2 regions of the Paenibacillus sp. FSL R10-2788 genome follow, and region 1 is predicted to be linked to the other one. Evidence: a T-box and tRNA genes for the amino acid it is inferred to sense, from the RefSeq annotation. Region 1 holds a T-box; the other holds one or more tRNA genes.
The links. The T-box of region 1 lies ahead of metG (methionine--tRNA ligase). A T-box ahead of a tRNA ligase gene usually reads a tRNA of that ligase, here a tRNA-Met.

Region 1 (12,360 bases):
CTAGGCAATCGAATTTCTAAGCATTCTACTCCGGAACAGAAGCAATCTACCTTTGGCGATGGCTGCCATTGCAACGTATTGGACCGAGGCGCCCTTATTTCGCAAAATCCCACCCTTTTCCACTCCGTTCGGACTCAGATGCAGCTATTGTGCCATATCCGCTCCTTTTTGCTGCAAAATCAGCCGAATAAGTGCTATGCAGTCCGTTACTTTGGGGAAAGGCGCCAAAAACACAATTTAGCTGCAATACGGTCCGCAAGGGTAAGGTAAGGTAAGGTAAGGTAAGCCAAACAAAACTAACCCACCCGACAAAAAGAGCATTCATCCCCAAATTCGGGATTGAATGCTCTTTTTTCTAAATGCAAAGTCTACGCTGATGCGAACTGACTGTTATATAATCTGGCGTAATATCCACCGCTAGCTAGGAGTTGGTCATGCGTACCACTCTCCACAATGTCTCCGTCCTTCATGAAAAGAATGAGATCCGATTCTCGAATCGTTGACAAACGGTGGGCAATTACAAAGCTGGTCCGGCCTGCGATCATTTTTAGAAAAGCCTTCTGAATCCGTACCTCAGTCAGCGTATCAATACTGCTGGTGGCTTCATCCAAAATGAGCATAGGTGGATCTACGAGCATCACTCGTGCTATGGTTAGCAGCTGCTTTTGTCCTTGCGACAAATTATCTCCTGAGCCACTGATCTTCGTATCATATCCCTCAGGCAGGCGTTTAATGAAGCTATGAGCATTAGCAGCCTTAGCAGCAGCGATGACCTCTTCTTCGGTAGCCTCAGGTTTGCCGTAGGCAATATTTTCTCTAATTGTGCCGCCAAACAGCCAAGTGTCCTGCAACACCATCCCGAAATTACGCCGCAGACTGTCCCGGGTAATCGTCTTGATATCCACGCCGTCAATCTTGATGGAACCCCTATCCACATCATAAAAACGCATAAGCAGATTAACCAGTGTCGTCTTCCCCGCTCCCGTCTGCCCTACAATTGCAACCCGGGTACCTGGTTTCACTTCCAGACTGAAATCATTAATCAGTGGACGTTCAGGATTATAAGCAAAGGATACTTTTTCAAAGGTAATTGTTCCTTGGCTTGTATTCATAATTTTGGCGTCTGTTGCATCAGCTGGTTCTGGCGATAGGTCTAGAATGGCGAAAATCCGCTGCGCTGATGCTGTTGCCGATTGAAGCTGCGTAATCACACCTGTAATTTCATTAAACGGCTTAGCGAACAAGTTGGAGAAGATCAAAAAGCTGGACAAATCCCCTACCGTCATAAGCCCGCGAATCACCATAACACTTCCGATCATCGCGATAACAGAGAAGGTAATATTATTTACTAACCGTGTTGTCGGATTAGACAAAGAACCGTAAAATTGTGATTTCACGCCAGTCTGGTACAAAGTCTCGTTTCGTTCTTCAAACTGGGTCAGTGCACGGTCTTCATAATGATAAGCAGTGACCACTTTTTGTCCGCCGATCATTTCCTCCACGTATCCGTTGAGACCGCCCAGAATTTTAGCCTGCTCCTTAAACATCTTCTGGGAGCGCATCGTAATGAATCTTGCCACAAAAAATGTAACGGGTGCTGACAGAAGAACAACTAAGGTCATTAAAGGACTAATGTACAACATGAGTGCAATTGCCCCCACGATGGTGATGATCCCCGTGAGCAGTGTTGAGAAGCCTTGCAGCAGTCCATCAGAGACCGCATCCATGTCATTAACAAACCGGCTGATGCTGTCCCCTTGCGGGTGGTTATCATGAAATTTTAACGGCAAAACATTTAATTTATCAAAAAGCTCCCGCCGTAAGTCATATACAGTCCGGTAGGCAATTCGATTAGTCAGGTAGGTAAGAAGCCATCCGAAAAAGCTGCCGACAATATACACCCCTGCCAGAATCAAAAGCAGTCTAAGTACGGCGTCAAAATCAACCTCTCCCGGCCCGATCATAAAATCGATGGCGCTGCCGATAAGCAACGGGCCAATTAGACTGGCAATCACACTGAGTATTGCGCAGATTACTGCACCTATAGCTATTTTTTTATAATGCCCTGTGTATACAATAAGTCTTTTCCAAATGTTGTTTTTGTTCATTGGCCCGACTCCTCACTTGATAGCTGGGACAGGCAGATTTCTTTATACTCTTCACAACCCCGCATCAGCTCCTCATGGGTTCCGACACCGGCGATCCGCCCTTCCTCAAATACCATTATTTTATCCGCTTGTCTTACAGTGCTTACCCTCTGCGAGACAAGGAGCACGGTCATTTCCTGGCTGCTCTCTTTAAGAGCCTTTCGAAGTGCCGCATCTGTGGAGAAATCCAGCGCACTGGAGGAGTCATCCAAAATAAGAATCGATGGCTTACCTACTACTGCACGAGCTATGGTTAAGCGCTGCTTTTGTCCACCGGATAAATTTAATCCACCACGAGATACTTGCGTATTCAAGCCTTCGGGTAATTTACGTATAAACTCCTCCGCTTGAGCGATAGAGGCTGCCTGCATGATTTCTTCCTCAGTTGCATCTTCCTTACCCCAACGTATATTCTCAGCGATTGTTCCTGTAAACAGCACAGCTTTTTGCGGTACAATCCCTATTTTCTCACGAAGCTGGTGCAGCTTGTAATCTCTGACATCCACACCATCCACTTTCACTTCACCTTGCACCACATCATAAAAACGAGGGATCAAATTCACAAAAGTAGACTTACCTGAACCCGTACTGCCAATCAGGCCCACGGTCTCTCCGCGATTAATTACTAAAGATATATCCTCTAATGCCGATTCACCTGTCGTATTATACCCAAAGGATACGTGATCGAATTGTATAGCAGGGGCAGCAGGGGCAGGTTCTGCAATCAATGCATTTCCTTCCTCGGACACGGATACCTTAACACCAAGCACTTCATTCACACGATTCGCTGAGGATGAGGCTTTTGTAAAAATAATAACCAAGTTGGAGACCACTATCAGCGCCAGCAAGATCTGAGTGATGTAATTGATGAAGGCAATGATCTCCCCTTGAGACAATCGGCCCCCATCGATATGAATTCCGCCTACCCACAAAATAGCTATGATCGCCGCATTTACTACAAGTGTAGTCATCGGCCCAAGCAAAGCAGAAATCCGCGAAACCCGGATCGCCGTAGTAGTCAAATCATCAGATGAGGCATCAAAACGTTCTTTTTCTGTACGTCTTTTGGCAAAAGCACGAATCACTCGAATCCCCGATAAATTCTCACTCAGTACGAGCGCAAGGGCATCCAGCTTCTGCTGGTATTTTCGGTACAAAGGAGCACTGCGGGTGATAATAAAATATAAAATAATGCCAAAAACCGGTGTTGCCGCTATTAGAATCAGCGATAATCTAAAATCCAAAATCATGGACATTAGGATAGCCCCGATGCAGATAAACGGTGCACGAATAACTAGACGAATCAGCATGGCCACAGCAATTTGCAGCTGGTTTACGTCATTGGTAATCCGATTAATCAGTGTAGGCGTACCTAAGGTATCCAGTTCAGCATACGACAAGGATGTAATATGTCTAAACATCTTATTGCGTAGTGTCGTACCGAATCCCTGTGAAGCCCGGGCTGCATAGTATTGGCATACCATGGAGCAGCCGAAGCCAAGCAGTGACATCAGAACCATTAGGCCACCCATGCGGTAAACATAGGCGCTGTCATGATTGCCAACCCCGTTGTTGATGATCAATGCGACAATGGTAGGCAAAATCAGCTCCAGAATCGCTTCCATCAGTTTGAAGATCGGTCCAATGATCGCTTCTTTTTTGTACGGCTTTAAATATACTGCAATTTTGAACAAATTTATCCACACCCAACATAAGAAGTATTTAACCACTTGAAATATGTATAAGAACAGTTATGATTATGGCATATCTACTCACATATTAATAATATTGGATTCGTATCGCTCCCATACGATTAGCATATCTCAAGTTCGGAGGATTTTTATATGGATATTAGACAGCTTAAATATTTTATGGCGATAGCTGAGGAAGGACAGATCACATCTGCAGCCAAAAAACTGCAAATGGCCCAGCCTCCACTGAGCCAGCAGCTAAAGCTCCTGGAGGAAGAACTCGGTGTAAAGCTAGTGGAACGAGGTCCACGCAGCGTGCAGCTCACTGAAGCTGGAGCCATTTTGCGGGACCGTGCCCAACAAATTCTGGAGCTGGCAGATTCCACTGCCCGTGAGCTCACTGATTTTGTCAAAGGTTTAAAAGGAACCCTAGCCATTGGTACAGTTTCTTCCTCTGGAGCTACGTTGCTTCAAGATCGGCTATGTGAATTTCACAAAACCTATAAAGGTGTGAAGTTTGAGATTCATGAAGGAAATACCTTTAGAATCATTGACCTCTTGAATAAAGGCATTGTCGAAGTCGGAATTGTAAGGACACCCTTTAATGGTACAAATTTAGAATGTCTTTACACACAAGCTGAACCTATGATTGCCGTAATGACACCTGAGTATGACTGGAAAACGGATGAAAACTTTATTGAGATCGGTGAGCTAAAGGATAAGCCGCTTATTATCTACCGCCGTTTTGAGCAGCTTATCCGGGAAACATGTCTTGAGAACGGCTTTGATCCGCTGATTTTCTGCATGAATGATGATGCTAGAACAACACTGCTCTGGGCAAACGCTGGTCTTGGCATCGGAATCATCCCCAAATCCGCTTTCGAATTAACGAGTAACAGTAATTTGATCTATAAAGAAATCAGTAGTGAATCACTACGCACGCGGGTCGCCGCCGTCTGGATTAAGGATAAATACTTGTCATCATTGGCTTCAAAGTTTATTGAGAGTTTCAAGAATGGATAATACCAGATCTATTTATTCACTTGTTGTTGAACGAGCCTATCCTCTTCTTCTTTAATACGGTTAATATCAATTCGTTCAAACAATAATTGTAATTCAGTAACCTGTTGGTAAGGGGGTACCGAGCAAGGCTGCCAATTCGGTAGTTCTAACGACAGGAACCCCCTGATCTTGTCACAAGAGAACGGCAGAAACGGATGTAACAAATTCGCTAGGTTCGCAATAATCTGCACACATGTGTATATTGCAGAATCACAAGAAACCTGATCCTCTTTTATCTGTATCCATGGTTTTTGCAGGTCGAAATACTGGTTTGCCTTGCGCACATAAGAAAAAATATACTCCAGCGCATCTTTTAGATTCCCAGCCTCAATAAGCCGCCCTGATTCGAGATACAAGAGGTCAATGTTGTCATTCCACCCCTTATCCAATTGCCCATTCGGCACTTTCCCTTCATAAAACTTATCTACAAAAGCCAATGAACGATTCACAAAGTTACCAAATGCTCCAAGCAGCTCTCCATTATGGCTATAAATAAACTCTCTCCAGGAAAAATCCGTGTCCCGCTTCTCGGGTCCATTGGCAATTAAGAAATAACGAATAGAATCTGGCTGATACCGCTCTAAAATATCAGGTACCCAGACCGCCCAGTTTCGGCTAGTGGAGAACTTCTGCCCTTCAAGGGTTAAATATTCGCTAGATATAATCCTGTCCGGTAAATGCAGACCTCCAGCTCCTAATAACACAGCCGGCCATATTAAAGTGTGAAAAGGAATATTGTCTTTACCATGCACATAATAAGCAGTAATCTCCCCTTTTTCCTCTAACCAAAAATCCTCCCAGCTTCCTCCGGACTGTGCAGCCCACTGCTTACTGGCTGATAAATAACCACTTACCGCCTCAATCCAAACATAAATCTTTTTATCTTCAAATCCAGCCACAGGAACATCTACACCCCAAGACAAGTCTCTTGTTACCGCGCGGTCCTGCAGCTCTTCTTGTAAATAACGTTTGGTCAGTTTTATAGCGTTATCTCTCCAAAATTGTGCTTCCTCTACATATTCCGTTAATTCAGACTGAAAATTAGATAAGCTAAGATAATAATGTTCTGTCGGCCTTTCTGATGGTGTATTACCACATAATTTGCAGACTCTGTCTAACAAATCGGCAGGATCTAGAATCGTAGAACAATAATCACATTGATCCCCTCGCGCCCGCTGGCCACATACCGGACAAGTCCCTTCCACATATCTGTCTGGCAAAAAGCGCTGATCCACCTCGCAGTAACATTGCGCAATGGTTTTTTTATATAAATGACCATTCTCTAGTAGCTTTGTAAACAACTCTTGCACGACCTTATGATGCTGCGGTTGATCCGTTCGAGTATATAGATCATAACTAAATCCCAGCTGTTTAAAACACTTCAGAAACTCCTCATGATATCTGCTTGCAAAAGCTCCGGGTGTAATCCCTTCATTCGCAGCCTGAACCGCTACGGGTGTGCCATGGCAATCACTGCCTGATACATATAATACGTTATCCCCTTTGGAGCGAAAATATCGTGCCAGCACATCCCCAGGCAACACACTTGATAATCTCCCAAGATGTAAAGATCCATTCGCATACGGCCAAGCACCACCTATAAACACATTACTCATTAACCTTCTCCTCCTTTTTTTGACAACAAAAAAACTCCCATCCACAAAGGACGAGAGTTCTACTCACGTGTTACCACCTAATTTTATAAATGCCTCATGACATTTACCTCTTCAGGTACGACGTTAATTAACGTTTATACCCTAGCACTGTAACGGATGCAGGTTCCGGCGCAGCCTACAACCCATAAGGTTTCGATGCGCAGCTCTGAGACCATATTCCCAAGGGTTTTCTTTACTCCTTTTCAGCGACCGGAGCTCTCTGTTGAAAGAATTGCCGTGGTACTCTTTCTCTTCTTTGCTTTTACATATTCAAGTTAGAGAAAATAATAATCAATTTGTTGTTTATTGTCAATGTGAAAAATCAAGCTCACTGTAACTTTTCCAGTTAATCTCCGTCTTTTATATAAATACGTTACAAGGAGGTCCCTCAGTGAAAAAGGTAAATTTGCTTACACTCTCTGTTCTTTTACTAGCAGGGGTATGGGGTTGCTCCGATAATCAAGTCAATTCTGTACCTAAAAGTGAGCCCTATACTTCCAAAGAAGCCATCAGTAGAGGGGATATTGTTTCTTGGGAAAAAGTGTACAACCTCGATAAATTCGAGCAATTTATAACGAATCTCTCCAGCAAAAAAGCAGACAATATACGCGTTACAAGTTACACAGATGAAGGCGATCCTATATTTAAGGATTTGAAATTTGACGGTAACGTGATTAATTATAGCTATGATACCTCTAATGATGCATTCGGTGGAAGCAACACAGGAGTCAGAACCGATACCTGCTCCGAAGTGACGAGTAAAAAAAGCACACAAGGTGAAATTATCTATTCGATCAGCGGTTGCACAAATAATGACTCTGAAATTGATTACTACCTTTTTCGCACAACAAAATGAAATGCTGAAATAAAAAAGACCACCCAATCATAATACAATTGGATGGTCTCGTTACTTCATATTATTTCATGATTTTGCAAATATCATTGGTGAATTGAACTGGATCACTAACCTGTAGACCTTCGATCAACAGGGCTTGGTTGTACAGTAGGTTCGTGTATAAACCGAGCTTTTCTTTGTCGTTCTCTGCTGCCGCCTTCAAGGACTGGAATACTTCGTGATGGATGTTGATTTCAAGTACCTTATCCGCTTGCACCTCTTGGCCATTCGGCATCGATTTCAGAATTTTCTCCATCTCGATCGTCAGCTCACCTTCTGCAGAGAGACATACCGGATGAGTCTTTAAACGTTTGGAAGCTTTAACATTTTTCACTTTGCCGGACAGGATGTCCTTCATCGCTTCAAAAAGCTCCTTGTTTTCGTTCTCTTCCGCTTCCGTTGGCTTGTCCGCTTCGTCGGCTTCGATCCCCAGATCTCCGCTGGATACGGATTTAAATTCTTTTTCCTTATAAGACTGAATCATCTTGATCGCAAATTCATCAATATCATCAGTGAAGTAGAGAATTTCATACCCTTTATCCGATACAAGCTCGGTTTGCGGGAGCTTCTCGATTCTGTCGATCGACTCTCCGGAAGCATAGTAGATATACTTCTGATCTTCTGGCATTCTTGAGACGTATTCGTCCAGCGTAACCAGCTTCTTCTCCTTGGAGGAGTAGAACATCAGTAAATCTTGGAGGGTGTCTTTGTGCATCCCATAATCGTTATAAACACCAAACTTAAGCTGTCTGCCAAAAGCATTATAGAACTGCTCATATTTCTCTCTTTCATCCTTCAGCAGGCTTTGCAGTTGGCTTTTCACTTTATTCTTAATATTCTTAGCGATCAAAGTCAGCTGACGGTCATGCTGGAGCATCTCTCTGGAAATGTTCAAGGAAAGATCCTCTGAGTCCACCATACCTTTTACAAAACTGAAGTAATCAGGCAGCAGATCCGCACATTTGTTCATGATCAACACACCGTTGGAATAGAGCTCAAGACCTTTTTCATATTCCTTTGTGTAATAGTCAAACGGTGTATTTTCTGGGATGAACAAAATCGCATTGTACACTACAGCACCATCAGCACTGATATGAATATGTTTAAGCGGCTTATCGAAGCCGTAACGTTTCTCTGCATAGAAGTTATCGTAATCTTCTGTAGTCAGCTCGCTTTTGTTCTTGCGCCAGATTGGCACCATGCTGTTTACGGTTTGTTCTTGAACAACTTCTTCGAACTCATTCTCCGTGCCTTCTTTTGGCTTTTGTTCCTTCAAGTCCATTTTGATTGGGAAACGGATGAAGTCGGAGTATTTTTTAATGATGGATTTCAGGCGATATTCTTCCAAATATTCATCATATTGATCTTCTTCAGTATTCTCTTTAATCTTCAAAATCACATCAGTGCCGACAGAATCCTTCTCAACAGTCTCGATGGTATAGCCGTCAGCGCCCTTAGACTCCCATTTAAAGGCCTCGTCGCTGCCTAATGCCTTACTGATCACTATAACGTCATCAGCCACCATAAACGCAGCGTAGAAGCCCACTCCGAACTGTCCGATGATATTGTGGCCATCTTTAGCTTCGTTCTCTTTCTTAAAAGCAAGAGATCCACTCTTCGCGATTGTACCTAAGTTATTCTCCAGCTCCTCTTGTGTCATCCCGATACCTGTATCGGAAATCGTCAAGGTTCTGTTCGCCTTATCGGCGGTCACTTTAATATAATAATCCTCTTTATTGAAGACCAGGCCTTCATCAGCTAAGGCTTTGTAATAGATCTTATCAATCGCATCACTTGCATTGGAAATCAGTTCACGCAGGAAAATTTCCCGTTGAGTATAAATGGAGTTAATCATCATTTCCAGCAATCTTTTCGATTCGGCTTTAAACTCTTTTTTGGCCATGAATAAATAAATCTCCTTTCAAAATAACCTTATTATTCATCATTCCGTGATTAGCACTCTTCTTAGATGAGTGCTAATTCTTCTTTTTATATAACATAAACTGATTTTCAATGTCAAATTTTTTGGCTACTTTCATATGAAAATATAACCATTTACAATTCCCTTGCAATCCTATTGATTGTATGATTTAAATAGATTAGATACATAATTTCCAAATAAAGGTTTATACATTTCGGATTTGGGAGGTCTTTAAATGAATGAACAAGCAATGTCCGCTTTAAATTCCACAATAAAAAGCCCCGTAAAGAACTTAATTGGCAGTGTATTCATTCCCGTACATGATATTGAAAAATCCCGTCGCTGGTATTGCCAAGTCCTGGGGCTTCCAGAGACAGATTGTAAGATCATGAACGGTCATTTATGCCCGCTGCCTATGCAGGGAAACACTGGAATCATCCTGGATACCATGCCGTTGTGGGGCGGCTTAGAACCTGAAGGAACACCGCCCATTACAACACCAGCTTTTTTGTTACTGACCGATGATTTGCAAGCCTCTTTCAATTATGTGAAGGCTCTCGGTGTAGAGCTAGTAACTGAAATTCAAGATGAGCATTGGTTTGTTGTGAAAGATCCTGATGGGAATAAATTAATGATTTGCAAGCAACATTTGGATTAAAAATTGCAGCGGTTGTGATTTCCACTTCTTAGGGTGCATCAGAAGCTGCAGATCAAAGTGAATTTCGGGATGAATAAAGGACAGCTCCGCCAAGCTTCCTCGTTCAATTTCTTCCTCTGCCACGATTTTTGGTAACAAAGCAATTCCAAGACCATTCATTACACAACGTTTGATGGCCTCCAGATTCGAAAGCTCAAAACCTATGCGGAATATGATCCCGTGCTCTTTTAACAAATTCTCGAACAGACTGCGGTAAATACAGCTTTCCTCCGAGACTATTAGCTCACAGTTATTCAGATCGTTTAGGGTTACCGTATCCATCTGGGCAAGCGGATGATGAATGGGGGCTATCAATACAAGCGGCTCATCTCTGACGATCGTACGCTCAAGGATGGAATCCGCAGTGGTGCGATCCAACATTAAGCCTAGATCTACTTCGCCATCTTTTATTTTGGCAAGAAGATTAGCTTCCTGCATCGTTTGCAGATGAATATCCAGCTTCGGAAATTTAGTCCTTAGCTGCTGCAGGTAAGGAGGTAAATAAAAGGCCGCTAAAGAATCTATCGTCCCAATAGTTATCGTTCCTCCGATTTGCTGGGCGATGGTTTCTTTTGAACGATCATACAAATCCAAAATCTCCACGAACAGCTTCAATAACTCTTCTCCTGGCGGGGTAAGCCGCAGCTGACGGCCATGCCTCTCTATTAAAGGTACTCCATATTCCTTCTCTATCTTCTGTATCTGCATCGTCACACTTGATTGTGCATATCCCAATTCTTCAGCAGCTCGCGTAAAGCTCTGACGTTTAGCCACCTCGCGGAAGGTTCGTAAATAGGTTAAATCCATTACCTCACCCTAACATCAATATTTTTGATGATCCATATCATTTATTATAGCTAACGACGATGCTACTTTCCATGGTAAAGTGTATGTAGAGGAATTAAAATATTTTGGAGGCCGATAATTTATGCTTACAGAACAACAGATTTATGGAGTTTATGTCCCCGTGGTCACCCCGTTCAATGCTGCTGGTGAAGTTGATTTGGATTCGTATCAGCGTTATGTAAAGAACATTATTAACAACAGCATACAAGGTCTGGTCGTTAATGGAACCACCGGAGAATCGCCCACTGTAACCGTAAATGAAATGCAGCTTCTAGTAAACACTTCCCGTGAGCTTCTACAATCCACATCAATCCCCTTAGTAGTTGGTACAGGTACCAATGATACAGCCTCTACGGTTGCACGCACGGAAATTGCTGCAAACCTTGGTGCTGATTGTGCACTAGTAGTCGTACCTTATTATAGTCGTCCTTCACAAGAGGGTATCATTGCCCATTTCCGCAAAGCAGCAGAAGTAGGCATACCTATCATGGCTTATGATATTCCAAGTCGTACAGGTACCGCCATGACGGTAGATACTGCACGTACAATCCTAGAAATGAATAATGTTGTCGGTTTAAAAGACTGCTCAGGCAGTACAAAAATGGTTACAGAGTTAGTCCGTACAGGTGCTAAACCTGTGCTTGGCGGCGATGATTCCCTCTTTTATGAAATGCTTAGCTGCGGAGCAGCTGGGGGTATGCTCGCTACTGCCAACGTTTATCCGGCAGAATGCCTTCGTATCTTTGAAGCCTTTACATCTGGTCAAGTGGACTTCGCTAAAGAAAGCTTTGAACAACTACTGCCGATCATCCGCCTATTGTTCAAGGAATCGAATCCCGCTCCAATTAAATGGATGCTTAACCAAAACGGCCTACTATCCTCGGATACGCTTCGCCTCCCTATGACTTCCATCAGCACAGGACTTCAGCAAGAACTGAGCCCCTATGTTCAGGACAATACAATTGAAGCAACCGCATAAATGAAATAACAACAGCCGTTGTACAGTGAGGAACTGTTTAGCGGCTGTTTTTTGTTGTAAATCATCAGGACATAAAACATAAAAAACTGCACCTCCAAATGTTAGTTGTGCTAACAATTGGGGTGCAGTTCAATTTACTCTGACGTTTTTTTATTTTGCTATAGAAACGATACGCATTCAAACTTACTTATCTGCTGCTCGTTTTTTGTCTTCCTTTTGTGAACCACTCGGACTTTGGCTTCAATGGAGGGTTAGACTTAGGTTTTGCTTTAGCTGGTTTGGATGCCGCTGATTTTGTTGCTGCCGGTTTTGTTGCCGCAGGTTTAGCAGTTGCTGGTTTGGAATTCGACGGTCTGGAAGACGATGGTCTCGAAGCTGCTGCTTTCGAACCTGACGGTTTCGCCGAACGATCTGTCTTCATTTGCGTTTTACGAGACATCGGATAAGGATGATCCTTAACTTCCGGA
Region 2 (12,360 bases), 1.1 Mb from region 1:
TTGTGATGTTGTAGTTGTACCTCATGACGTAACTGCTGATGAGATTCGTCGCCTCAATCCAGATGGTATCCAGCTGTCCAACGGCCCTGGGGACCCGAAAGACGTTCCACACGCAGTGAAGACGATCTCAGAATTGCTTGGCGAATACCCAATCTTCGGTATCTGCTTAGGTCACCAGCTGTTTGCACTGGCTTGTGGCGCGGATACAGAGAAGCTGAAATTCGGACACCGTGGCGGTAACCATCCGGTTAAAGAATTGGAGAGCGGACGTTGCTTCATTACTTCTCAGAACCATGGCTACACAGTGAATGAAGACTCTGTGAAGAGCACGGATCTAGAGGTTACTCACATTAATAATAATGATAAGACCGTTGAAGGACTTAAACATACCCGTTATCCTGCGTTTTCAGTACAGTACCATCCAGAAGCAGCACCGGGACCTCATGACAGCAGCTACTTATTCGATCGTTTCTTACAGATGATCGCTGATCATAAAGCTAACACACCTGTAAGCTCGCGCCAGGCGCAGCTTGCGGCAAACGCCAGAATCACGGCGCCAAAACCTACAGTAAAACAGCTTGAAGCCGTGAAAGGAGCTCTATAACATGCCTAAGAATGAAAAGCTTAAAAAAATATTAGTAATCGGTTCTGGACCGATTGTTATCGGGCAAGCCGCAGAATTTGACTATGCCGGAACGCAGGCCTGTCAGGCCCTGAAAGAAGAAGGCGTCGAAGTTGTGCTGATCAACAGTAACCCAGCGACTATCATGACTGACACCAATATGGCTGATAAAGTTTATATCGAGCCGATTACCCTTGAATTCGTAACTGGCATCATCCGTCAGGAGCGCCCAGATGGCTTGTTGCCAACTTTGGGAGGACAGACAGGTCTTAATATGGCTGTAGAATTGGCTCGTGCAGGAGTACTAGAGCAAGAGAATGTTAAGCTTCTAGGTACCCAGCTTGAGTCCATCGAAAAAGCAGAGGATCGCGATTTGTTCCGTGATCTGATGCGCGAACTGGAACAGCCTGTACCAGAGAGCACTATTATTACCACAGTAGATGAAGCGATGAAATTCGCTGAGGAAATTGGTTTCCCTCTAATTGTACGCCCGGCTTATACGCTTGGCGGCACCGGCGGCGGGATCTGCGACAACGAAGAAGAGCTGCTTGAGACTGTCAAAGCAGGTATTCGTTATAGCCCGATCGGACAATGTTTGGTGGAGAAAAGTATTGCCGGCATGAAGGAAGTTGAATACGAGGTTATGCGTGATGCGAACGACAACTGTATCGTTGTCTGCAACATGGAGAACTTCGACCCGGTAGGTGTGCATACAGGTGACAGTATCGTTGTGGCACCTAGCCAAACGTTATCCGATCGTGAATATCAAATGCTGCGCAGCGCTTCACTCAAAATCATTCGTGCGCTGAATATCGAGGGTGGCTGCAACGTGCAGTTCGCACTGGATCCGCAAAGCTATCAATATTATGTAATCGAAGTAAATCCACGTGTCAGCCGCTCTTCGGCTTTGGCTTCGAAAGCAACCGGTTATCCGATTGCCAAAATGGCTGCCAAAATCGCGCTTGGTTACACACTTGATGAAATCGTCAATCCAGTTACTGGACAGACCTATGCTTGCTTCGAGCCTACACTTGACTATATCGTAAGCAAAATCCCACGCTGGCCGTTCGACAAGTTCATTCATGCGAACCGTAAGCTGGGCACACAAATGAAAGCAACTGGAGAAGTTATGGCCATCGGTCGTACCTTCGAAGAGTCCATTCATAAAGCAATTCGTTCCCTGGAAATCGGTGTACACCGTTTCCGCCTGCCGGGCGCTGAAGATTTGGAAGAAAGCGTCCTGCGTGAACGTCTGGCAAAACCTGATGATGAGCGGTTGTTCTTGATCGCGGAAGCCTTCCGCCGCGGATTTGGCTTGCAAGAGATCCAAGATATCACTAACGTGGACTGGTGGTTCCTGTCCAAGATCGAGGGATTGATCAACTTTGAAGAGGTTATCCGTGGGGATGAAAGCTTATCAGCAGAAACCCTGTATCAAGCTAAACGCAGAGGTTTTACAGACCGTGCGATTGCTGAGATTCGTGCAGAAGGACAAGCGAACGTTAAATTCATCAAAGAAGCTGATGTACGCGCGCTTCGTTTAGAGCGAGGATTAACGCCTGTATTCAAAATGGTAGATACCTGTGCGGCTGAGTTCGAAGCTTCTACACCTTACTACTACTCTACTTATGAGACTGAAAATGAAGTCATTCATTCCGATAAACAAAAGGTTATCGTGCTTGGATCGGGTCCAATCCGGATCGGTCAAGGGATTGAGTTCGATTACTCCACTGTGCATGCAGTATGGGCGATTCAGAAGGCAGGTTATGAAGCGGTTATTATCAATAATAACCCTGAGACTGTATCTACCGACTTTAATACTTCGGACCGGTTGTATTTTGAACCCTTGTTCTTTGAAGATGTAATGAACGTAATTGCGCAAGAGAATCCGATTGGGGTTATCGTACAATTCGGAGGCCAAACAGCCATTAACCTTGCTGCACCATTAAGTGCCGCTGGCGTTAAGATTCTCGGAACTAGCCTAGACAGTATTGACGAAGCTGAAGATCGGAAGAAATTCGAAGCTTTGCTGGCTCGTCTGGATATTGCCCAACCAAAAGGGAAGACGGTTATCAACGTAGATCAAGCAGTAGAAACTGCACAATCGCTTGGATATCCAGTCCTGGTACGTCCTTCCTATGTACTTGGTGGACGCGCAATGGAAATTGTATATAATGATGCGGAATTGCTTAGCTACATGGTAGAAGCGGTTAAGGTGAATCCGGAGCATCCGGTATTGATTGACCGTTACATGCTTGGTAAAGAGGTTGAGGTAGACGCAATTTGTGACGGTGAGACGGTAGTTATTCCAGGGATTATGGAGCATGTTGAGCGTGCAGGCGTTCACTCCGGTGACTCCATCGCTGTATATCCTCCGCAATATCTGGATGAAGGTCTGAAAGCAAAAATTGCAGAGATCACAATCAAGATTGCTAAGGAACTGAAAACGATTGGTCTGGTCAACATCCAGTTCGTCATCTATCAGAATGAAGTGTACGTCATTGAAGTAAATCCACGTTCATCGCGTACGGTTCCATTCTTGAGTAAAGTAACTGGAATTCCAATGGCGCATCTGGCAACCAAAATCATTCTCGGCGGCAAGCTGAAAGATGACGGTTATACAGAAGGTCTATGGCCGGAAAGTGATTATGTATCGGTTAAAGTGCCGGTGTTCTCTTTTGCCAAGCTGCGTAGAGTAGAACCAACGCTCGGACCTGAAATGAAATCGACGGGTGAGGTTATGGGCCGCGATAAATTGTATGCAAAAGCTTTGTATAAAGGTCTAATCGGAGCAGGAATGAAAATTCCAGCAACCGGCGCTATCATCGTTACAGTGGCAGATAAAGATAAAGCAGAAGCTGTGGAGCTTATGAAAGGCTTCCACTCGCTGGGTTACAAGATCATTGCTACCGGAGGCACCGCTCAAGCGCTTGAAGAAGCAGGTCTCAACGTAATGAACGTGAACAAGCTGGATGAAGGTGCACCGAACATTCTCGACTTGATTCGTGGTGGGCAAGCCAACTTCGTCTTTAATACACTGACTAAAGGGAAAACACCAGAGCGTGATGGATTCCGTATCCGTCGTGAAGCGGTTGAGAATGGCGTCGTATGTATGACATCACTCGATACAGTAACGGCACTGCTCAGAATGCTGCAGACGATCAACTTCTCGTCACAGTCCATGCCTGCTTTTGTCGGACAATTAAACTAATCTCATAAAGATGCATAGGGCGGTTTGCGTTTACGCAGACCGTTCCGCTATGCCTAGGGGCTAATAAATGAAGAGTGTGGATTTAAGTCTGCACTGGATGGGAGAACGGTTATGGGACAGGGAGATGCAAAGTGGAATGAAATGGCGAATCGCTTGATGATCGCCTTGGATTACCCTGATGTTGCTGGGGCAAGAACCTTGATTGACAAGCTGGAAGGGATTCCTTGTTATATGAAAGTGGGAATGCAGCTCTTCTATGCAGCAGGACCGGAATTCATTAATGAACTGAAATCTCGAGGGTATTCTGTATTTGCAGATGTCAAAATGCATGATATTCCTAACACGGTAAAAGGCGGGGCAGAAAGCCTTACGAACCTCGGTGTAGATATGTTTAACGTACATGCCGCTGGAGGCTCGGCAATGATGGCTGCAGCCCGTGAAGGCGCTGCTTCAGTAGTTAATGGGAATGCTACGCTTAAAATGCCTTTGATTATCGCAGTTACACAGCTGACCAGCACGAGCCAAGAAGTGATGAATAACGAAATTGGAATCGCAGGAGACGTAGCAGATACTGTAGTCAGATACGCTAAGCTGGCAGCCGCTGCAGGTCTGGATGGAGTAGTGGCTTCACCGCAAGAGTCTTCAGCGATCGCAGAGGCTTGTGGGCCCGCATTTTGTACAGTTACACCTGGTATCCGGCCAGCAGGTGCATCCCTAGGTGACCAGTCCCGGGTGATGACGCCGGGCAAAGCCATTCAGCAAGGCAGCCACTTCCTGGTGGTGGGACGTCCTGTTACAACTGCAGCTGATCCACGTCAAGCAGCACTAAATATTATTGAGGAGATGACCCTAGCATGAGTACATTAAATAGAAGTGAACAAGTAGCAAGTTATCTGCTTACGATAGGAGCGGTGGCACTGCGACCGCAGGAGCCTTTTACCTGGACCTCTGGTATTAAATCCCCGATCTATTGCGATAACCGTCTGACTATGGCTTACCCAGAGGTACGTAACTATATTGCTGATGCCTTCGCTGAGCTTATTAAAAGCCAGTATCCAGATGCAGAGGTGATCGCAGGTACAGCAACCGCAGGCATTCCTCACGCAGCTTGGGTAGCTGATAAACTCAATCTGCCAATGGCTTATATCCGCGATAAAGCTAAAGGTCACGGCAAGCAGAATCAGATCGAAGGCCTAATTAAGTCGGGGCAAAAGGTAGTCGTTATCGAGGACTTGATCTCCACTGGTGGAAGCTCCATCAAAGCAGCTCAAGCTGTGCAAGAAGCAGGCGCAGAAGCGTTGGCTGTATTGGCAATCTTCAGCTACGAGCTGGATCGTGCGGTCGATGCTTTTGCTGCCGCTGAAATGCCATTACAAAGCTTGTCCAACTACAGCACATTGATTGATGTGGCTCTTACACAAGGCGAGATCGCAGCTACAGATGTGGAACTGCTGAAATCTTGGAGAAAAGATCCTTCCGCATTTGGCGTTTAAACTAAATATTTAAGTATAGATTGGACGGGCCTCTCACATTTTGGTGGGAGGATTTTCTTTTTAACTGCACCGAGTGCAATTAAAAGGAAAAGGTGCTCTGACACTCTGGAATACTATACTCTGCCCCGGTGATTCCTCGCGCTGTCGTCACACACGCAGAATAGTTGCAGTTCGTGCACTTAAACTAACCTTCCTTAGAGGATATGGCGATATAGTTGCACTTTGTGCAATTATATCCACCAGAAATCCGCCGAAAGCTCCTAATAACGTTTTTTAACTGCACATAGTGCAATTAAAAGGAAGAAGCATAATACATTCGGCTTTAATAGTTGTACAAAGTGCAATTATCCTGCGTAGAAGGGGCGATTTGTGCCGGTCACAGGAAAGGTAGCAGGTTAGTTAGTAGGTTAGTTAGTAGGTTAGTTAGTAGGGAAGGCAAATGCTGTATTGGTAAAAGGAAAAGTAGAGTGGAGTGGAGAGTAGGGTTTTGGTGTTTGCATTTACATTCACATTCTGACATTTGGCTGACCTGCGCACTGTCGCTCTGGTATATTGCGCTCTGACACTCGGGATTCTGAGACTCTGCAGCTATGCGTTATCGCTCTACACTCTGAACGCTCTGACACTCTGGAATACTATATTCTGCGTGTGTGATGCCATCGCAATGTCGTCACACACGCAGAATAGTTGCAGTTCGTGCACTTAAACTAACCATCCTTAGAGGATCTGGTGATATAGTTGCACTTTGTGCAATTATATCCGCCAGAAATCCTCCGAAAGCACCTAATAACATTTTTTAACTGCACATAGTGCAATTAAAAGGAGAAGCGCAACACACACAGCTGTAATAGTTGCACAAAGTGCAATTATCTTACCGTAGAAAGGCATATCAGGATCCTCAGAAAACTCCCGGAATGTTTTTTATAGAAATAATATGAAGAAATCGTAGCATAACTTTAAACAGCCTGTAACTTCCCCTCCAGAATAAAGCTATATACTGTTACTAGAATTATGGGTAATTATTCATAAGGTGGATGGATTGAGTATTTTATGGGAGGGTTCAAGAATGAATCATATAAATAATAATAGAAGGCTATGGCGGCGCTGGTTAAGCTTTGGAATATGTGCAGCACTCCTATTGCCTTTAATTTCTGAAAGCAGGCATACAGCCTGGGCAGAGGCTTCTAAGCCATCTACAGAACAGCGCGTGTTACGTATTGGCAGCCTCTGGTCTGGAGAAGACGATTCTTCTTTTCGTCAGCAGTTTACAGATATGTATGAATTGCAGCATCCTGAAATCAAACTTGAGATTATTCCAGCCATCAATATGAATGAGCTTCGTTTTGACAGCACCTATCCAGAGGTTAACCCAGATAATCTGGAGAATATCCGAACAATTATGGGCGGTGCACAGCCAGTTGATGTAATCGTCGGTGATAGTACATTGGTGAAGAGTTTGGTGAAGCATAATCTGGTGCAATCGCTGGAGCCGCTTATCGCACGAGATCAATATGATTTAAGCAATATGGCACCTACAATGTTAAATGGAGTACGTGAGCTGGGTGGAGGAAGTCTTTACGCGTTAGCGCCGACCTTTATGTCGAGTGCGTTATATTTTAACAAAGGTATTTTTGATGCTGCTGGTGTAGGTTATCCGACGGACGGAATGACTTGGGATGAAGTGTTCGCGCTGGCCGAAAAGGTGACCAAGAAATCGACAAATAAAGATAAGCGTATATATGGATTTTCGATGAACCGTTATATGAGCGATCCTTTCTGGGATATGCAGACCTATGTCTCACCGCTTGAGCTTGCTATGTATGACAACAAGGGACATAAGATGGAGGTAAACCAAACACAGTGGAGTCAAGCTTGGACGACCTACAGCCAATTGGTGAAAAAGCAAATTACACCTGGGTTAAACGGTATGGATTTTATAGAAACAGAACGGAGCACCTATAGTCCTGTCCAAGGGGATCTATTCCTTACCGGAAAAGCTGCAATGGTAATTGGAGAATACGATTATCTTAATGAGCTTGCAGGTGTGAGCCGCAATGCAGCAAAAATTAAAAATTACAATCCCGTCGATTGGGGTTTAGTTACCGTACCTACTTTTAAGGAGAAACCAGGAGTGGCTGTAGGTACTTGGGTAGGTAATATGATGGCTATCAACACTATGGCTGCTAATAAGGAAGATGCTTGGGATTTGATCAAGTTCGTCAACAGTAATGAGGTAGCCAAAATTAAAGCTCATACCCGCGGGGAACTAACTTCCCGTAAGGATTACATTACCACGAAGGTACCTTCAGTAAATCTGGAATCCTTCTATACGCTCAAACCATTACCAGCCAATGATCCTTTGATGAACGTCCTACAAACACAGAAGCCTGGAATTAGCCGTATTAACGATGTTGGGCGCCAACTATTCACAGAAGTTTATCAGGGCAAAAGAACGGTGGAGAGTGCCCTCAAAGCTTGGGAGAAGCAAGGGAATACCATGCTGGGTACGCTCGAAAAAGATCCCACATATTATTTCGACTCTATAGGGGATTAAGTTTTGGAATATGTAGCGGCCACCGGATTTCCGGTGGCTTATTTTGTGGAACTTGGGCATGATAAGTTCAGAGCAGCGTGAGATTAATTTGCGAAAAGGAGAAGAGGGCATCATGAATTGGATATACTTCGCGAAACTGTTCAGAACGAGATTTCAAGCAGGTTGTTTAGCAAAAAGGTTGGAGCAAGATGGCTGGATTTATGGCTACCATGACCCAAGTTTTGTGGAAATTTATCGATCCCGCAAAGGAAGATATGGGGTTAGATTTTTGCCTTGAGAACTTTTACAAATTCATCCTTGACGTAGACCCATTTTGTACTGTATATTGTTTATTGTCGCTGTTTGAATATTATTTCTGACGCGGGGTGGAGCAGCCCGGTAGCTCGTCGGGCTCATAACCCGAAGGTCGCAGGTTCAAATCCTGCCCCCGCAACCAATTTTATTACAACAGCAATTGTACATTCGGATATTTTTAGATCCGGGCCCTTAGCTCAGTTGGTTAGAGCGGTCGGCTCATAACCGATTGGTCGGGGGTTCGAGTCCCTCAGGGCCCACTTATCAAAAACCCTTACTTTGTAAGGGTTTTTTGCTGTCTATAAGCTTAGCAATATAAGAAAGTAGAATGGATAAAGAACAGAATTTTGAGTTTGCTAACGGATTTGCTAACGGGAATTATTTTTCTGCAGTTTCGAGCTGTTTTTCAGCGTATTTATTCAGTTCTGCTTCAATTTTATCAACGGCCTCTTCCTGCATGATTGGGAGTAGGTGTGAGTATTATTCGTTGAACATCGCTGGAGTCATACCCAGTCGTTCAGCAGCTACCTTTAGCTTTATATAGCTCCGACCAGAGTAGCAACATACTAAGTCAATTTCCTTGTATGAGTCCTCGTATTCTTTTTTTTAGCCCCGATTTGCGTATAGCGTTCCCTAAGACCATCAATAATATTCTGAAAAACCTTGCAAAGTACCACTGGAGATCAGAGTACCAATTTAGGATATTTCTAATGTCGTTTGTAGAGTACGGCAGTTTACTTCTCTGCCACTGCCGCTCTTGCTAAGGGGGATTTAATAAAAATTTTAGTAGAAGGTCTGACATTCATTTTAAATAAATGTTATAATTATTAAATCAGTGTGTAGAGATATTGGTCTTTTTTGTTGGGCCAAAAATATATGTCTCATGATACGTCTGCCATCTGAAATATTATTCACGGAGATGACAAACATGCATGGAGACAAAAGACTGCCCAGAAACGGAAAAGAAGGTATACTATTTTTACTCATTATTTCAATCATTTCAGTAAACACTATTGCCCCTATTATTGTGGGGTTGGAACGTGGCTTCAGTAAGGAAGTGTATATAGATACACTAAAGGTTATTCCGTTTATGTGGATGATCGTAGTTTTATCTGTAAGATTAGTTGCAGGACCGATTGTTGGGAAAGTGATGCCGAAATTCATGGGACAAACAGATGGATTTAATGCAGGGATTCTGTTGAATACTTTATTGAATGTCACGGTGTTATCTATTTTACTATCAATTATTGGCACATGGGTTGGGACGAAACAAATAAGCCTGGATCCACTTAAAAATTTCCTTCACATCTGGCCAAGAAACTTTGGTATAGCATTTTGGATTGAACTGTTGGTTGCGCAGCCGATAGCAAGATTTGCTATGAAAACATTACACGCAAGACAGGATCGAAAATCGGAAAGTGTAAATGCGTAACTAGCTAGATTTTTGTAGACGAATAAGAAAAAAAGGAGCGTCCATGGTGGGCGTTCCTTTTTTATGTCGTAGTAGTCGAACTATAATGCTCAACAGGAGATGCTCGCGAATGACTGAACGCACAATGTAGAAGCATGCTCTAAATACTGCGTACTTTTGATTTGCCTTTGGGGCAAATTGCTTCCTAAAGAATTAATCCAGCAATAACTCTAGCCCCCGGTCACCGCGGTTGAGTTTACAAGTACCCACTAAGGAGAAGTAACCGATGAAAACGAAAATACTCTTTTACTATCTGTGATAATTGCATTTACATGCACCGCAGTCACACTGGAGCCAACCACAAGAATAATGAATAGGGTGTGTCTCAGTGCCTAAAGGAGCATGACATCTCCAGCATTTAGTGTGACGTATTCCATATTTCATAATTTGTTTTTCTTTGATATGCGTTTGGAAGTATTCTTTTTGTGATTTTTTTCGTTTTTCTTCCTCTTCTTTCCTAAGTTGTTCATTTTGTTGAATTATGAATTTTCTTTCAGCTTCATTCTTTTTAATAGCGAGCGCTTCTTGAACGTACCCTTGAATTAAGGAAATATCATTTTTCAAGCAACATACTATCTCTGTTACATTCTGTCGTTCATCGGAAATCATTCCATATAGGTTAACGCCATTGTTAAAGTCATCTTGCGATAAATTAAGCATATCAAGATTTCCTGACACTAATGAACGACTTATCATAACGTTTCCAATGGATAAAAATCCTGAACTCAATTTCATGCTCAATATGCTATCTTTATGCAGATAATTATTACCTTTAATTTCAATGATGGCGAATTGTCTGTTTACTGTTGGAGTATAAGTTAATTTATTATCGATTTTTATAGTATTTGATTCCGAAAGTTTCTGATATTCTCTATCTTCTATTATTGTAAGAAGACCCTGTAATACTCCTTTGAAAAATCCCATATTATGTACTCTCCTTTTATTTAAATCAGGTTTATTTTACCATGTGAAATAGTTTAATAGTGAGGAAATTTGAATTGTATTTGACTGAGGATTAGTAACATAAGGACTCTGGAGTATGAAAGATTTGTTATGGACAGAAAAAAAGAAAGAGTTATCCAGTATCCGATAAAATAGCTGTTGGGGCACTTTTTCTTGCTGCAAACTTACTTATACTAAACACCAAACTTCGTTTGATTAGGGAGCATTTTTGGTATGAGGCTCCTATCGGACCCAGCTGACCCTTAAAGAGGTTTTTCTCCACATTTGCAATTCTAACGGACTCCATAGTCGCTATTGGCATAAAAAGTACCGCATTTGAGTCTCTTTCTAGGCATTAGCGTCCATGGAGTCCGAAACCATGCTTCAAAGGCTGAAAATCAGCAAATAGCGTCATCTGGGTCCGATAGATCGAGGTGGAGGATGTTAGTTCGTTAGTTCGTTAGTTCGTTAGTTCGTTAGCTCGTTAGTGCCATGCTCCTCGCAGATGTAGTTGCAGAAATTACAATGAGAAGTAGCCTATAAAGGAACAGTCAGTAGTTTCACCTCTGCAACCAGCATATCTAGTATGCGAGCTCATAAACCATACAGTAAAGCACAAAACGGCACTGCTCCAAACCATGAAATGGTTTGGAAGCAGCGCCGTTTTTGTTAGCAGTCAGCTAAATTCCTCCAATGGAGAGCAAGGTGACCGAAACGATGTACCCAATTGCTTCCGACCGCAGTCCCAATCGCAATCTCGATCGCAGTCCCAATCGCAATCTCAATCTCAATCGCGATCTCAACCGCAGTCCCAACCGCAGTTGCAGCCCAGATCGCAATCGCGATCCCAACCGCAGCCCTAGTCGCAATCCCGATCGCAGTCCCGATCACAGTCCTAATCTCAGTCGCAATCCCGATCCCAACCGCAGTCCCAACCACAGGCCCTGGGTTTCCACCAACATCCCTAAAGTTTCATGCTGTCCCACAGCTGCTGGAATGCCCCGGATTCGACCTCGAAGAATACCGGTGCCTGACCGTAGCGTACAAGTCCTTGACCGAACAGCGTCAGCTCTACTCGGGCGTTGTCTTCCAGCTGCAGATAGATGATCTTGCGGTCTTCGCTGTCGTAGATGCCTTGCTCGATCAGCGGCTCTGCTGCCAGCGGTTTAGCCGCTTGGAGTGCTGTCAGGAAGCCATCAAGCGCCTCGCCATTGGCGATTGGCGCCTGCTGCTGGAGGCCGTTGTTCCAGCTGTTGAAGCTTTCCGACTGAGCTGAAGTAACTCGGCCTTCAAGATTCAGCTTGCCGAATAGGTCGGCGCCGCTGTTTATGGTGATGCCGTTCGTGTGCTCATACAGTTCAGCGAATACCTCGCCGTTGATTTCCGAATAGGACATAATCAGGAAGCTGGAATCATAGCCCTTCACGGAATAGAGATCCGTTTCGCCGATGTTCGAGGCTAACTCAATATATTCGTCGTTACCGCTCCATTCGTTGATGCCGCCTGTAGTGCGTCCTAACTTGTCACCGCGCAGAGCGGCAGCATCGGCAGCGTCGATGCGAGTCGCTGACTGTGTGTAAATATTATTTTTATACACGACCAAGGCGATCATATCTGCCTTCACGCCAGATTCCTTATCTGGCAGTTTCAGCTTGGGAATGACAATGCTGCCCGATGTAGCTGTGCCCGAATTGCCAGCATTGCTTACACCCGGAGTTACCTGGGCAACCTGCCCCGGGGAGCTCTGACTGTTCAACTGCTGCCATATACTAG

Region 2: it has a tRNA-Met gene. The T-box ahead of metG (methionine--tRNA ligase) is inferred to sense a tRNA for this amino acid. The anticodon was not compared.

Annotation. Positions count from the first base shown of each region.
Region 1 is NZ_JBBOQA010000001.1:4,086,855-4,099,214, forward strand. It holds gene NSQ50_RS18055 (ABC transporter ATP-binding protein) at 369-2,108, opposite strand; gene NSQ50_RS18060 (ABC transporter ATP-binding protein) at 2,105-3,841, opposite strand; gene NSQ50_RS18065 (LysR family transcriptional regulator) at 3,992-4,861, shown strand; gene metG (methionine--tRNA ligase) at 4,870-6,516, opposite strand; T-box leader at 6,560-6,821, opposite strand; gene NSQ50_RS18075 (DUF4362 domain-containing protein) at 6,947-7,411, shown strand; gene htpG (molecular chaperone HtpG) at 7,473-9,353, opposite strand; gene NSQ50_RS18085 (VOC family protein) at 9,607-10,029, shown strand; gene NSQ50_RS18090 (LysR family transcriptional regulator) at 10,000-10,875, opposite strand; gene dapA (4-hydroxy-tetrahydrodipicolinate synthase) at 10,997-11,893, shown strand; gene NSQ50_RS18100 (DEAD/DEAH box helicase) at 12,081-12,360, opposite strand, start outside.
Region 2 is NZ_JBBOQA010000001.1:5,234,922-5,247,281, reverse strand. It holds gene carA (glutamine-hydrolyzing carbamoyl-phosphate synthase small subunit) at 1-604, shown strand, start outside; gene carB (carbamoyl-phosphate synthase large subunit) at 606-3,833, shown strand; gene pyrF (orotidine-5'-phosphate decarboxylase) at 3,945-4,691, shown strand; gene pyrE (orotate phosphoribosyltransferase) at 4,688-5,326, shown strand; gene NSQ50_RS23390 (ABC transporter substrate-binding protein) at 6,393-7,880, shown strand; tRNA gene NSQ50_RS23385 (tRNA-Met) at 8,240-8,316, shown strand; tRNA gene NSQ50_RS23380 (tRNA-Ile) at 8,361-8,434, shown strand; gene NSQ50_RS23375 (hypothetical protein) at 9,103-9,606, shown strand; gene NSQ50_RS23370 (hypothetical protein) at 9,895-10,569, opposite strand; gene NSQ50_RS23365 (hypothetical protein) at 11,257-11,526, opposite strand; gene NSQ50_RS23360 (hypothetical protein) at 11,552-12,360, opposite strand, start outside.